DNA from 3 places in the Streptomyces sp. NPDC006624 genome. Region 1 is predicted to be linked to each of the others. Evidence: riboswitches for the same ligand, from Rfam matches in the RefSeq annotation. Region 1 holds a riboswitch; each other region holds the start of a gene.
The links. Region 1 has a riboswitch for thiamine pyrophosphate ahead of thiC (phosphomethylpyrimidine synthase ThiC). Riboswitches for the same ligand answer to the same signal wherever they lie in the genome.
Positions count from the first base shown of each region.

Region 2: another riboswitch for thiamine pyrophosphate. It lies ahead of thiO (glycine oxidase ThiO); the one in region 1 lies ahead of thiC (phosphomethylpyrimidine synthase ThiC).
Region 3: another riboswitch for thiamine pyrophosphate. It lies ahead of ABZY20_RS18785 (thiamine ABC transporter substrate-binding protein); the one in region 1 lies ahead of thiC (phosphomethylpyrimidine synthase ThiC).

Region 1 covers NZ_JBEXOM010000007.1:165,861-169,128, forward strand. Annotated here, with positions in the region: gene ABZY20_RS15975 (YibE/F family protein) at 1-893, opposite strand, end outside; TPP riboswitch at 1,677-1,866, shown strand; gene thiC (phosphomethylpyrimidine synthase ThiC) at 1,859-3,268, shown strand, end outside.
Region 2 covers NZ_JBEXOM010000001.1:388,305-391,572, reverse strand. Annotated here, with positions in the region: gene ABZY20_RS01785 (FAD-dependent oxidoreductase) at 1-718, opposite strand, end outside; gene ABZY20_RS01780 (hypothetical protein) at 751-1,101, opposite strand; TPP riboswitch at 1,153-1,264, shown strand; gene thiO (glycine oxidase ThiO) at 1,262-2,428, shown strand; gene thiS (sulfur carrier protein ThiS) at 2,425-2,625, shown strand; gene ABZY20_RS01765 (thiazole synthase) at 2,628-3,268, shown strand, end outside.
Region 3 covers NZ_JBEXOM010000009.1:119,403-122,670, reverse strand. Annotated here, with positions in the region: gene ABZY20_RS18795 (SRPBCC family protein) at 1-169, shown strand, start outside; gene rlmN (23S rRNA (adenine(2503)-C(2))-methyltransferase RlmN) at 244-1,350, shown strand; TPP riboswitch at 1,375-1,481, shown strand; gene ABZY20_RS18785 (thiamine ABC transporter substrate-binding protein) at 1,559-2,644, shown strand; gene ABZY20_RS18780 (iron ABC transporter permease) at 2,620-3,268, shown strand, end outside.

The DNA.
Region 1 (3,268 bases):
GACGGGTTGGCCTCGTGCAGCTCCCAGACCGCCGACGTCTGCGTGACCGTGACGTCGTCGAGGACACCGAGCGAGCCGATGATGATGCCGGCGAGCAGCAGACCGCTCATGTCGATCGTCGGGTACAGGCCGTGGATCAGACCGGTGTTGTCGTCGGTGTTGCCGGTGAGCGCGGCCCAGTCGATGAACACCGAGCCGAGCAGGCCGATCAGCAACAGCGAGATGAGGGTGCCCAGTACCGCCACGGAGGTTCTGGCGGACAGGCCGTGACACATGTACAGGGCGATGAGCATGATGGCGCTCGCGCCCACCACCGCCACGACCAGCGGATTCGAGCCCTGCAGGATCGCGGGCAGGATGAAGAAGTTCAGCAGCAGGAAGCTGATGGCCAGGGAGATCAGCGCCATCAGCCCACGCAGCCGTCCGACCGCCACGACGGCGAGCGCGAAGATGCCGGCCAGCACCGTCAGAGGCAGACGGCGGTTGACGTCGGTGACCGAGTACTGCAGTTCCTTGGGCGCGGAGGGCTCGTAGGCGACCACGACCTCCTGGCCCTCGTGCAGCTGGCGGGACTGGTCGGGCTGGACGATCTCGGTGAACGTACGGCCCTTGTCCTTGCCGCTGTCGATCCGGATCGTGGCCCGCTTGCAGTCGCCGTTCTCCTGCTGCACCGCGGAGGACCCCTCGGCGGTGGAGGTGTCACCGGTCGGCGGGACGCCCTGGGCGCCGGCCTCCTGACAGCTCACCTCCACGACCTTGGTGACCGTGGCTTGCTGGGTCTGCCGGTCGAATCCGACGCCCGTGCGCTCGTGCGGCGGGGCACCGCCCGGCCACAGCACGGCGAGACCGACCAGGACCGCGGCGGCGAAGGGAATCAGGATCGCCGCGATCACCTTGCGCAGGTGCGTGGAGACGGGGGCCGCCGGACCGTGGCTGTGACTGTGCGAGTGCCCGTGGCCGCCGCCGGGCGAGGGGCCCCCCGGGCCGGGACCGTGTCCGTCACCGCCGCCATGACCATGTCCGTCACCGCCGCGGCCGTGCCCTGGCCCGTCACCGGGGCCGTGTCCGTGTCCTGGCCCGTCACCGGGGCCGTGTCCGTGTCCTGGCCCGTCACCGGGGCCGTGTCCGTGTCCTGGCCCGTCACCGGAGCCGTGCCCGTGTCCCGGCCCGACAACCGAGCCGTGCCCGTGGACGTCGTCGCCGTGCCCCTGTCCGCCCCCGGGACCCCGCCCGGGCCCGGGGCCGGCGCCGTGCGCGTCCCCGGGACCCTGTCTGCCCACAGGACCACCACCGTGCCTGGCCCCGGGGCCGTAGCCCTGTCCACCGGCCGGACCGGCACCGTGACCGTCTCCCGGCCCGGCTCCCTGGCCGCCGCCGGGTCCGTAGCCACTGGTGGGACCCGAGGAGTACCCGCCGGAAGCACCGGAGCCACGCTCAGGGCCGGTGCCGAAACGCGCACCGGGCACGGACCGCTGCCCCCGGGCAGGCGAGTGCCCGCCCCCGGCCGCGGCATCAGGGCCGCCTCCGGGGCCGTTGCCGTTTCCGGCGCCGGATCCGCGGGGCGGTTCGGGCGGTGGGTACGGAGGTCGGTTCGTCGTGGTCACCGACCGATCATCGCAAGAACGACGGGGGCCCTCTGTTCACCGCGCCAAGATTGCCGCTAGCGTGGAGGCACCTTTTGTACACGCGGGAGCTCGGAGCACCGGGCTGAGAGGGCGCTGACCTCCGTCCCAGCGATGTTTCACATGAAACATCACCGAAGTCGAGTGATGTTTCACACGGAACGTCGGCAGACGGATACCGCTGCGTCGACCGCCGAACCTGTTACCGGGTAATGCCGGCGTAGGGAGTAGGTCTCATGACCAACAAGGACGTACGCACGCCTGCCTCCGTTCAGGACACCCAGTCCGAGGAGGCCGGGAAGTCCATCGGCTGGCACAAGGCATACGTCGAGGGCACCCGCCCCGACCTGCGGGTGCCGGTCCGCCAGGTGCACCTCACCAACGGGCAGTCGGTCACGCTGTACGACACCTCCGGCCCGTACACCGATCCACTCGTCGAGACCGACGTGCGCAGGGGCCTGCCGCCGCTGCGCGAGAACTGGATCATCGCCCGCGGTGACACCGAGGAGTACGCGGGCCGTCCCGTCCGTCCCGAGGACGACGGCATCAAGCACACCGCGCCCCGGGGCGGCCTGCGCAACCTCGACGCCGTCTTCCCCGGACGGCCGCGCCAGCCGCGCCGCAGCCGGGACGGCAAGGCCGTCACCCAGCTCGCGTACGCCCGCCGCGGCGAGATCACGCCCGAGATGGAGTACGTGGCCCTCCGGGAGAACGTGGCGCCCGAGGTGGTCCGCGACGAGATCGCGGCGGGCCGGGCGGTGCTCCCGGCCAACGTCAACCACCCCGAGATCGAGCCGATGATCATCGGCAAGCGGTTCCTGGTGAAGGTCAACGCCAACATCGGCAACTCGGCCGTGACGTCCTCCATCGAGGAGGAGGTCGAGAAGATGACCTGGGCGACCCGCTGGGGCGCCGACACGGTCATGGATCTGTCCACCGGCCGCAACATCCACACCACGCGCGAGTGGGTCCTGCGCAACTCCCCCGTCCCCATCGGAACGGTGCCGCTCTACCAGGCCCTGGAGAAGGTCGACGGCCGGGCCGAGGAGCTGACCTGGGAGATCTACAAGGACACCGTCATCGAACAGGCCGAGCAGGGCGTGGACTACATGACGGTCCATGCCGGGGTGCGCCTGGCGTACGTGCCGCTCACCGCCAACCGCAAGACCGGCATCGTCTCCCGCGGCGGCTCGATCATGGCCGCCTGGTGCCTCGCGCACCACAAGGAGTCGTTCCTGTACGAGAACTTCGAGGAGCTCTGCGAGATCCTCGCCGCGTACGACGTCACGTATTCCCTCGGCGACGGTCTGCGGCCCGGGTCGATCGCGGACGCCAACGACGAGGCGCAGTTCGCCGAGTTGAGGACGCTCGGGGAACTCAACCGGATCGCGAAGCGTTTCCACGTACAGACCATGATCGAGGGCCCGGGCCACGTCCCGATGCACAAGATCAAGGAGAACATCGACCTTCAGCAGGAGATCTGCGATGAAGCCCCGTTCTATACGCTCGGCCCGCTGACCACGGACGTCGCTCCGGCGTACGACCACATCACCTCCGGCATCGGCGCCGCGATGATCGCCTGGTGGGGCACGGCGATGCTGTGTTACGTCACGCCCAAGGAGCACCTGGGTCTGCCGAACCGTGAC
Region 2 (3,268 bases), on a different contig from region 1:
CGATGCCGACGACGACCGCGTCCGCGGGCAGCCGCGAGCCGTCGTCCAGGTACACCGCGCCGGGCTCGACGCGCTCCACGCGCGCGTGCGTCCGCAGCACCGCGCCCGCGTCGGCGTACCAGCCGGCCATCGGGGCCGCGACCTCGGCGGGCAGCGCCCCGGCCAGCGGCCGGCCGGCGGCCTCCACGACGGTCACCGCGCAGCCCGCCTCCCGGGCGGCCGTGGCGAACTCCGCGCCGATCCAGCCCGCCCCGACGACCACGATGCCGCCCTGCGCGGCGAGCACCGGCCGCAGCCGCTGGGCGTCGTCCAGGGTGCGCAGCAGGTGCACGCCCGGCATGTCCTCGGAGCCGGGCAGCCGGACCGGCTCGGCCCCGGTGGCGGCGACCAGGACGTCGTAGGGCACGGGCCCGTCGCGGGTGTCCAGCTCGTGGTCGCCGGGGCGCAGGCCCAGCACCTCGCTGCCCAGCCGCAGTTCGATGCCGAGGGCCGCGAAGTCGACGTCGAAGGCGGAGCCCTCGGACTTGCCGAGCAGGACGGCCTTGGACAACGGCGGCCGGTCGTAGGGCTGGTGGGACTCGGCGCCGATCAGGACCACGTCGCCGGCGAAGCCCCGTTCGCGCAGGGCGACCGCGGTCTGCACCCCGGCCATGCCCGCGCCCGCCACGACCACGCGCCGCGGCGCGGAGGACCCTGGTTCCTGCGTCTGCTCGCTCACCTGATCACCATAGACAACTGACACTCCGTCAGTCAGTGCTCGTGCGCCGTGACCTGCTCCACAATGCTCGTCCCGCTGCCCTGCTGGGACTCCCACTCCCAGGTCTCCTCCAGCCGCACCCGCCCGTCGGGCAGCTCCACGACCGTCGACACGCAGTGCCCCGAGGAGGTGGACCCGTCCCGCTTGAGCTGGACGTACCGGAAATCCAGCCTGTCACCTTCCCGGATACCCACCAGATGCCCGCGTACGACGTCACCGCCCGCGTAGTCGGCCCAGATCCGCCCGTCCTGCTCGTGGTAGGCGAACCGGGTGCGGGTCCCGACCTGGCCCGGGGCCTGGTCGGCGACCGGGGCGAGGACGAGACCGTCGAGCGATCGGGCCATGGGCGAGGCTCCCTTACTGCGGTGTACCGGGGCGGGCTAGGGTGGCCAACGTAGAGCACTCGCGGGAGCCCGGACGCACCGGGCTGAGAGGGAGGCTGGCGGCCTCCGACCGTACGAACCTGATCCGGGTCATGCCGGCGAAGGGAGGGGCTGGACGCCCATGTCGCGTACGCCGACCTCAGACGTCCTCGTCATCGGGGGCGGGATCATCGGCCTGGTCACGGCCTGGCGGGCCGCGCAGCGCGGGCTCGCAACGGCCGTGCTGGACCCGGAGCCGGGCGGCGGCGCCGCCCAGGTGGCGGCCGGGATGCTGGCCGCCGTCACGGAACTGCACTACGGCGAGCAGACCCTGCTCGGTCTGAATCTGGCCTCCGCCCGCCGCTACCCGGACTTCGCCGCGGAGCTGGCGGAGCTGACCGGCCGCGACCTCGGCTACCGCCGCTGCGGCACGCTCGCCGTGGCCCTGGACGCCGACGACCGGGCCCATCTGCGTGAACTGCACGCGCTGCAGCAGCAGTCGGGGCTGGAGTCGCAGTGGCTGTCGGGGCGGGAGTGCCGCCGTCTTGAGCCGATGCTCGCGCCCGGCGTGCGCGGCGGGCTGCGGGTCGACGGCGACCACCAGATCGACCCGCGGCGGCTGGCCACGGCCCTGGTCGAGGCGTGCGAGCGGGCGGGCGTGGTGGTCCACCGGGAGTGGGCGGAGCGGCTCACCGTCGTACGGGACCGGGCCACGGGCGCCGTCACGAGCGCCGGGACCGAGCTGGCCGCCGGACGCGTCGTGCTGGCCGGGGGCAGCCTGAGCGGCAGGCTCGCGGGCGTCCCTCAGGAGGTGCTGCCGCCCGTGCGGCCGGTGAAGGGGCAGGTCGTGCGGCTGACCATGCCGCGGCGGCACGGGCCGTTCCTGAGCCGGACCGTGCGCGCGGTGGTGCGCGGCAGCCACGTCTACCTGGTGCCGCGCGAGAGCGGCGAGCTGGTGATCGGGGCGACCACCGAGGAACTGGGCTGGGACACCACCGTGACCGCCGGCGGCGTCTACGAGCTGCTGCGCGACGCGCACGAGCTGGTCCCGGGCATCACCGAGCTGCCGCTCACCGAGACCCGGGCCGGACTGCGGCCCGGCTCCCCGGACAACGCCCCGCTGCTCGGCCCGACCGATCTGGACGGCCTGCTGCTGGCCACCGGGCACTACCGCAACGGCGTCCTGCTCACGCCGGTCACCGGCGACGCCCTGGCGCACGCCCTGGTCACGGGCGAACTGCCCGAGGAGGCCCGGCCCTTCACCCCGCGGCGCTTCGGCGCCACCGCACTCACGGAGCAGCCCGTATGAACATCTCCGTCAACGGGGAGCCCCGGGACGTCCGGCCCGGCACCGCTCTCGACACCGTCGTGAGGTCGCTCACCGCCTCGCCCTCCGGGGTGGCCGCCGCCCTCAACGAAACCGTCGTCCCGCGCGCGCAGTGGCCCGCCACGCCCCTGTCCGAAGGGGACCGCGTGGAAGTCCTCACCGCCGTCCAAGGAGGCTGACCATGGCCGACGATCCGTTTGTCCTCGGTGGCACGTCCTTCACGTCCCGCCTGATCATGGGTACGGGCGGGGCACCCAGCCTCGACGTGCTGGAACGGTCGCTGGTGGCCTCCGGCACGGAGCTGACGACGGTCGCGATGCGCCGCGTGGACGCCTCCGTGCACGGCTCGGTGCTGTCGGTCCTCGACCGGCTCGGCATCCGGGTGCTGCCCAACACGGCGGGCTGCTTCACCGCCGGCGAGGCCGTCCTGACCGCCCGCCTCGCGCGCGAGGCGCTCGGCACGGACCTGATCAAGCTGGAGGTCATCGCCGACGAGCGCACGCTGCTGCCGGATCCGATCGAGCTGCTGGACGCGGCCGAGACGCTGGTGGACGACGGTTTCACGGTCCTGCCGTACACCAACGACGACCCGGTGCTGGCGCGGAAGCTGGAGGACGCCGGCTGCGCGGCGATCATGCCGCTGGGCTCGCCGATCGGCTCGGGGCTCGGCATCCGCAACCCGCACAACTTCCAGCTGATCGTCGAGCACGCGCGCGTGCCGGTGATCCTGGACGCGGGGGCCGGGACGGCGTCGGACGCGGCGCTGGCGATGGAGCTGGGGTGCGCGGGGGTGATGCTCGCCTCGGCGGTGACGCGGGCGCA
Region 3 (3,268 bases), on a different contig from region 1:
CGAGCCCTTCGACGAGGGCCGCCGCTCCCACGTCACGATCGACATCGACTTCGAGGGCCACGGCATGGGCAAGGTCCTCGTCCCCCTCGTCGTACGCCCGCAGATCCGCAAGGAACTCCCGCGCAACGAGCGGCTCCTCAAGGACCGGCTGGAGGCTGCGGGGAAGTAGGCGGGGCGTACCTCAGGGGTTCCGCCGGCCGGGGCCGCGGGTCACCTGAATCGATCTGCGACACTGGTACGGCCATGCCTAAGCCCGGAGAACTCACATTCGTCGCCCCCCGCGGAGCCAAGAAGCCGCCGCGGCATCTCGCCGATCTCACTCCTGCCGAGCGCAAGGAGGCCGTTGCCGCGGTCGGGGAGAAGCCGTTTCGCGCCAAGCAGCTGTCGCAGCACTACTTCGCGCGGTACGCGCACGATCCGGAGCAGTGGACGGACATCCCCGCCCAGTCGCGCGGCCGGCTGCAGGAGGCGCTGCTGCCCGAGCTGATGACCGTCGTGCGGCATCTGTCGACCGACCAGGGCACCACGCGCAAGACGCTGTGGCGCCTGTTCGACGGGACGCTCGTGGAGTCCGTGCTGATGCGCTACCCGGACCGGGTGACCATGTGCATCAGCTCGCAGGCCGGGTGCGGGATGAACTGCCCGTTCTGCGCGACCGGGCAGGCGGGACTGGACCGGAACCTGTCCACCGCCGAGATCGTGCACCAGATCGTGGACGGGATGCGGGCCCTCAGGGACGGGGAGGTCCCCGGCGGTCCCGCGCGGCTCAGCAACATCGTGTTCATGGGCATGGGCGAGCCGCTGGCGAACTACAACCGGGTCGTCGGCGCCATCCGGCGGCTCACCGACCCCGAGCCCGACGGGCTGGGGCTCTCGCAGCGCGGGATCACCGTCTCGACGGTCGGGCTCGTCCCGGCCATCCACCGGTTCTCAGACGAGGGCTTCAAGTGCCGTCTCGCCATCTCGCTGCACGCCCCCGACGACGAGCTGCGCGACACCCTCGTCCCGGTGAACACGCGGTGGAAGGTGCGCGAGGTGCTCGACGCCGGCTTCGAGTACAGCGCCAGGTCCGGACGGCGGCTGTCGATCGAGTACGCGCTGATCCGCGACATCAACGACCAGGCGTGGCGCGGTGACCGGCTCGGGCGGCTGCTCAAGGGCAGGCCCGTGCACGTCAACCTCATCCCGCTGAACCCGACGCCCGGCTCGAAGTGGACCGCCTCCCGGCCCGAGGACGAGAAGGCGTTCGTCGAGGCCATCGCCGCCCATGGTGTGCCGGTGACGATCCGGGACACCCGTGGTCAGGAGATCGACGGGGCGTGTGGTCAGCTCGCGGCCACCGAACGGTAGTCTGACCGGCGTAAGAACATCTGCATATTCCGACAGGGGAGCGCCACAGCGCTGAGAGTGCGGCACACGGCCGCAGACCCTCCGAACCTGGCCCAGGTCATTCTGGGTAGGGAGATCGGTCACCACTCGAGCTGTTGCGCCCTGCCCGGGACCACGGAAAGTCCCGGGCGGGGCCGCGTCTTCTCCTGGTCACCCCAGGAGGAATGAAGTGAGCATCAACAGAACGCGGCTGACGGCGGCGGTCGCCGGGCTCGGTCTGGCCGGCACGCTCGCCGCGTGCGGCTCGTCCGGCAGCGGCCAGGAATCCGGCGGCTCCAAGACCGTCACGCTCGTCAGCCACGACTCGTGGGCCGCGTCCGAGGACGTCATCGCGGCCTTCGAGAAGCAGTCCGGCTACCAGGTCGACGTCCTCAAGGACGGCGACGCCGGGCAGGCCGTGAACAAGGCCATCCTCACCAAGGACAACCCGCAGGGCGACGTCCTCTTCGGCGTCGACAACACCCTGCTCTCCCGCGCCCTCGACAACGGCCTGTTCCAGCCGTACGAGGCGAAGGGCTCGGAGCGGATCAAGGCCGAGTACCGGGCCGACCAGGACAAGCACCGGGTCACGCCCGTCGACACCGGCGACATCTGCGTCAACTACGACAAGAAGTACTTCGCCGACCGGGATCTCGAGCCGCCGAAGAGCTTCGACGACCTCGTCAAGCCCGCGTACAGGAACCTGCTCGTCACGGAGAACGCCTCCTCGTCCTCGCCCGGCCTCGGCTTCCTGCTCGGCACCGCCGCGCGGTACGGCGACGACGGCTGGCAGGGCTACTGGAAGAAGCTCAAGGCCAACGGCGTGAAGGTCGTCGACGGCTGGGAGCAGGCCTACAACGAGGAGTTCTCCGGTTCGGCCGCCGGGAAGAAGGCCAAGGGCGACCGGCCGCTCGTCGTGTCGTACGCCTCCTCACCGCCCGCCGAGGTCGTCTTCGCCGACCCGAAGCCGAGCGCGGCCCCGACCGGGGTCGCCGAGGGCACCTGCTTCCGGCAGGTCGAGTACGCCGGGCTGCTGAGCAACGCGAAGAACAGCGAGGGCGGCAAGGCGCTCCTCGACTTCCTGATCAGCGAGAAGTTCCAGAACGACATGCCGCTCAACATGTTCGTCTACCCCGTGCGCGAGGGCGCACAGGTGCCGCCGGAGTTCGTGACGTACGGGCCGCAGGCGAAGGATCCCGAGACCATGGCCCCGGCGAGGATCGCCGAGCACCGGGACGAGTGGGTCAAGTCGTGGACGTCGCTCGTACTCAAGTGACCGGCCGGGCGCGGGGCGCGGCGGCGCGGTTCGGCCTGCTGGCCGTGCCCGTCGCGTTCTTCGCGGTCTTCTTCGCCTACCCCGTCGCCGCGATCGTCGCGCGCGGGCTGAAGACCGACGGGGCGTGGCAGCTCGGGCGGCTGGGGGAGGTGCTGGCGCAGTCCGGCGTCCGGCACGTCCTGTGGTTCACCACCTGGCAGGCGCTCGTCTCCACCGCGCTCACGCTGCTGATCGCGCTCCCCGGCGCGTACGTGTTCGCGCGCTTCGACTTCCGGGGCAAGCAGGTGCTGCGGGCGGTGGTGACCGTGCCGTTCGTGCTGCCGACGGTCGTCGTCGGTACGGCGTTCCTGGCGCTGGTCGGGCGCGGCGGGCTGCTCGACGAGCTGTGGGGCGTACGGCTGGACACCACCGTCTGGGCGATCCTGCTCGCGCACGTCTTCTTCAACTACGCGGTCGTCGTCCGGACGGTCGGCGGCCTGTGGGCGCAGCTCGACCCGCGGCAGGAGGAGGCCGCGCGGATGCTCGGCGCCTCACCGCTGAGGGCGTGGCGGCAGGTGACCCTGCCGGCCCTCGCCCCTGCCGTGGCCGCCGCCGCGCTCATGGTCTTCCTGTTCACCTTCACCT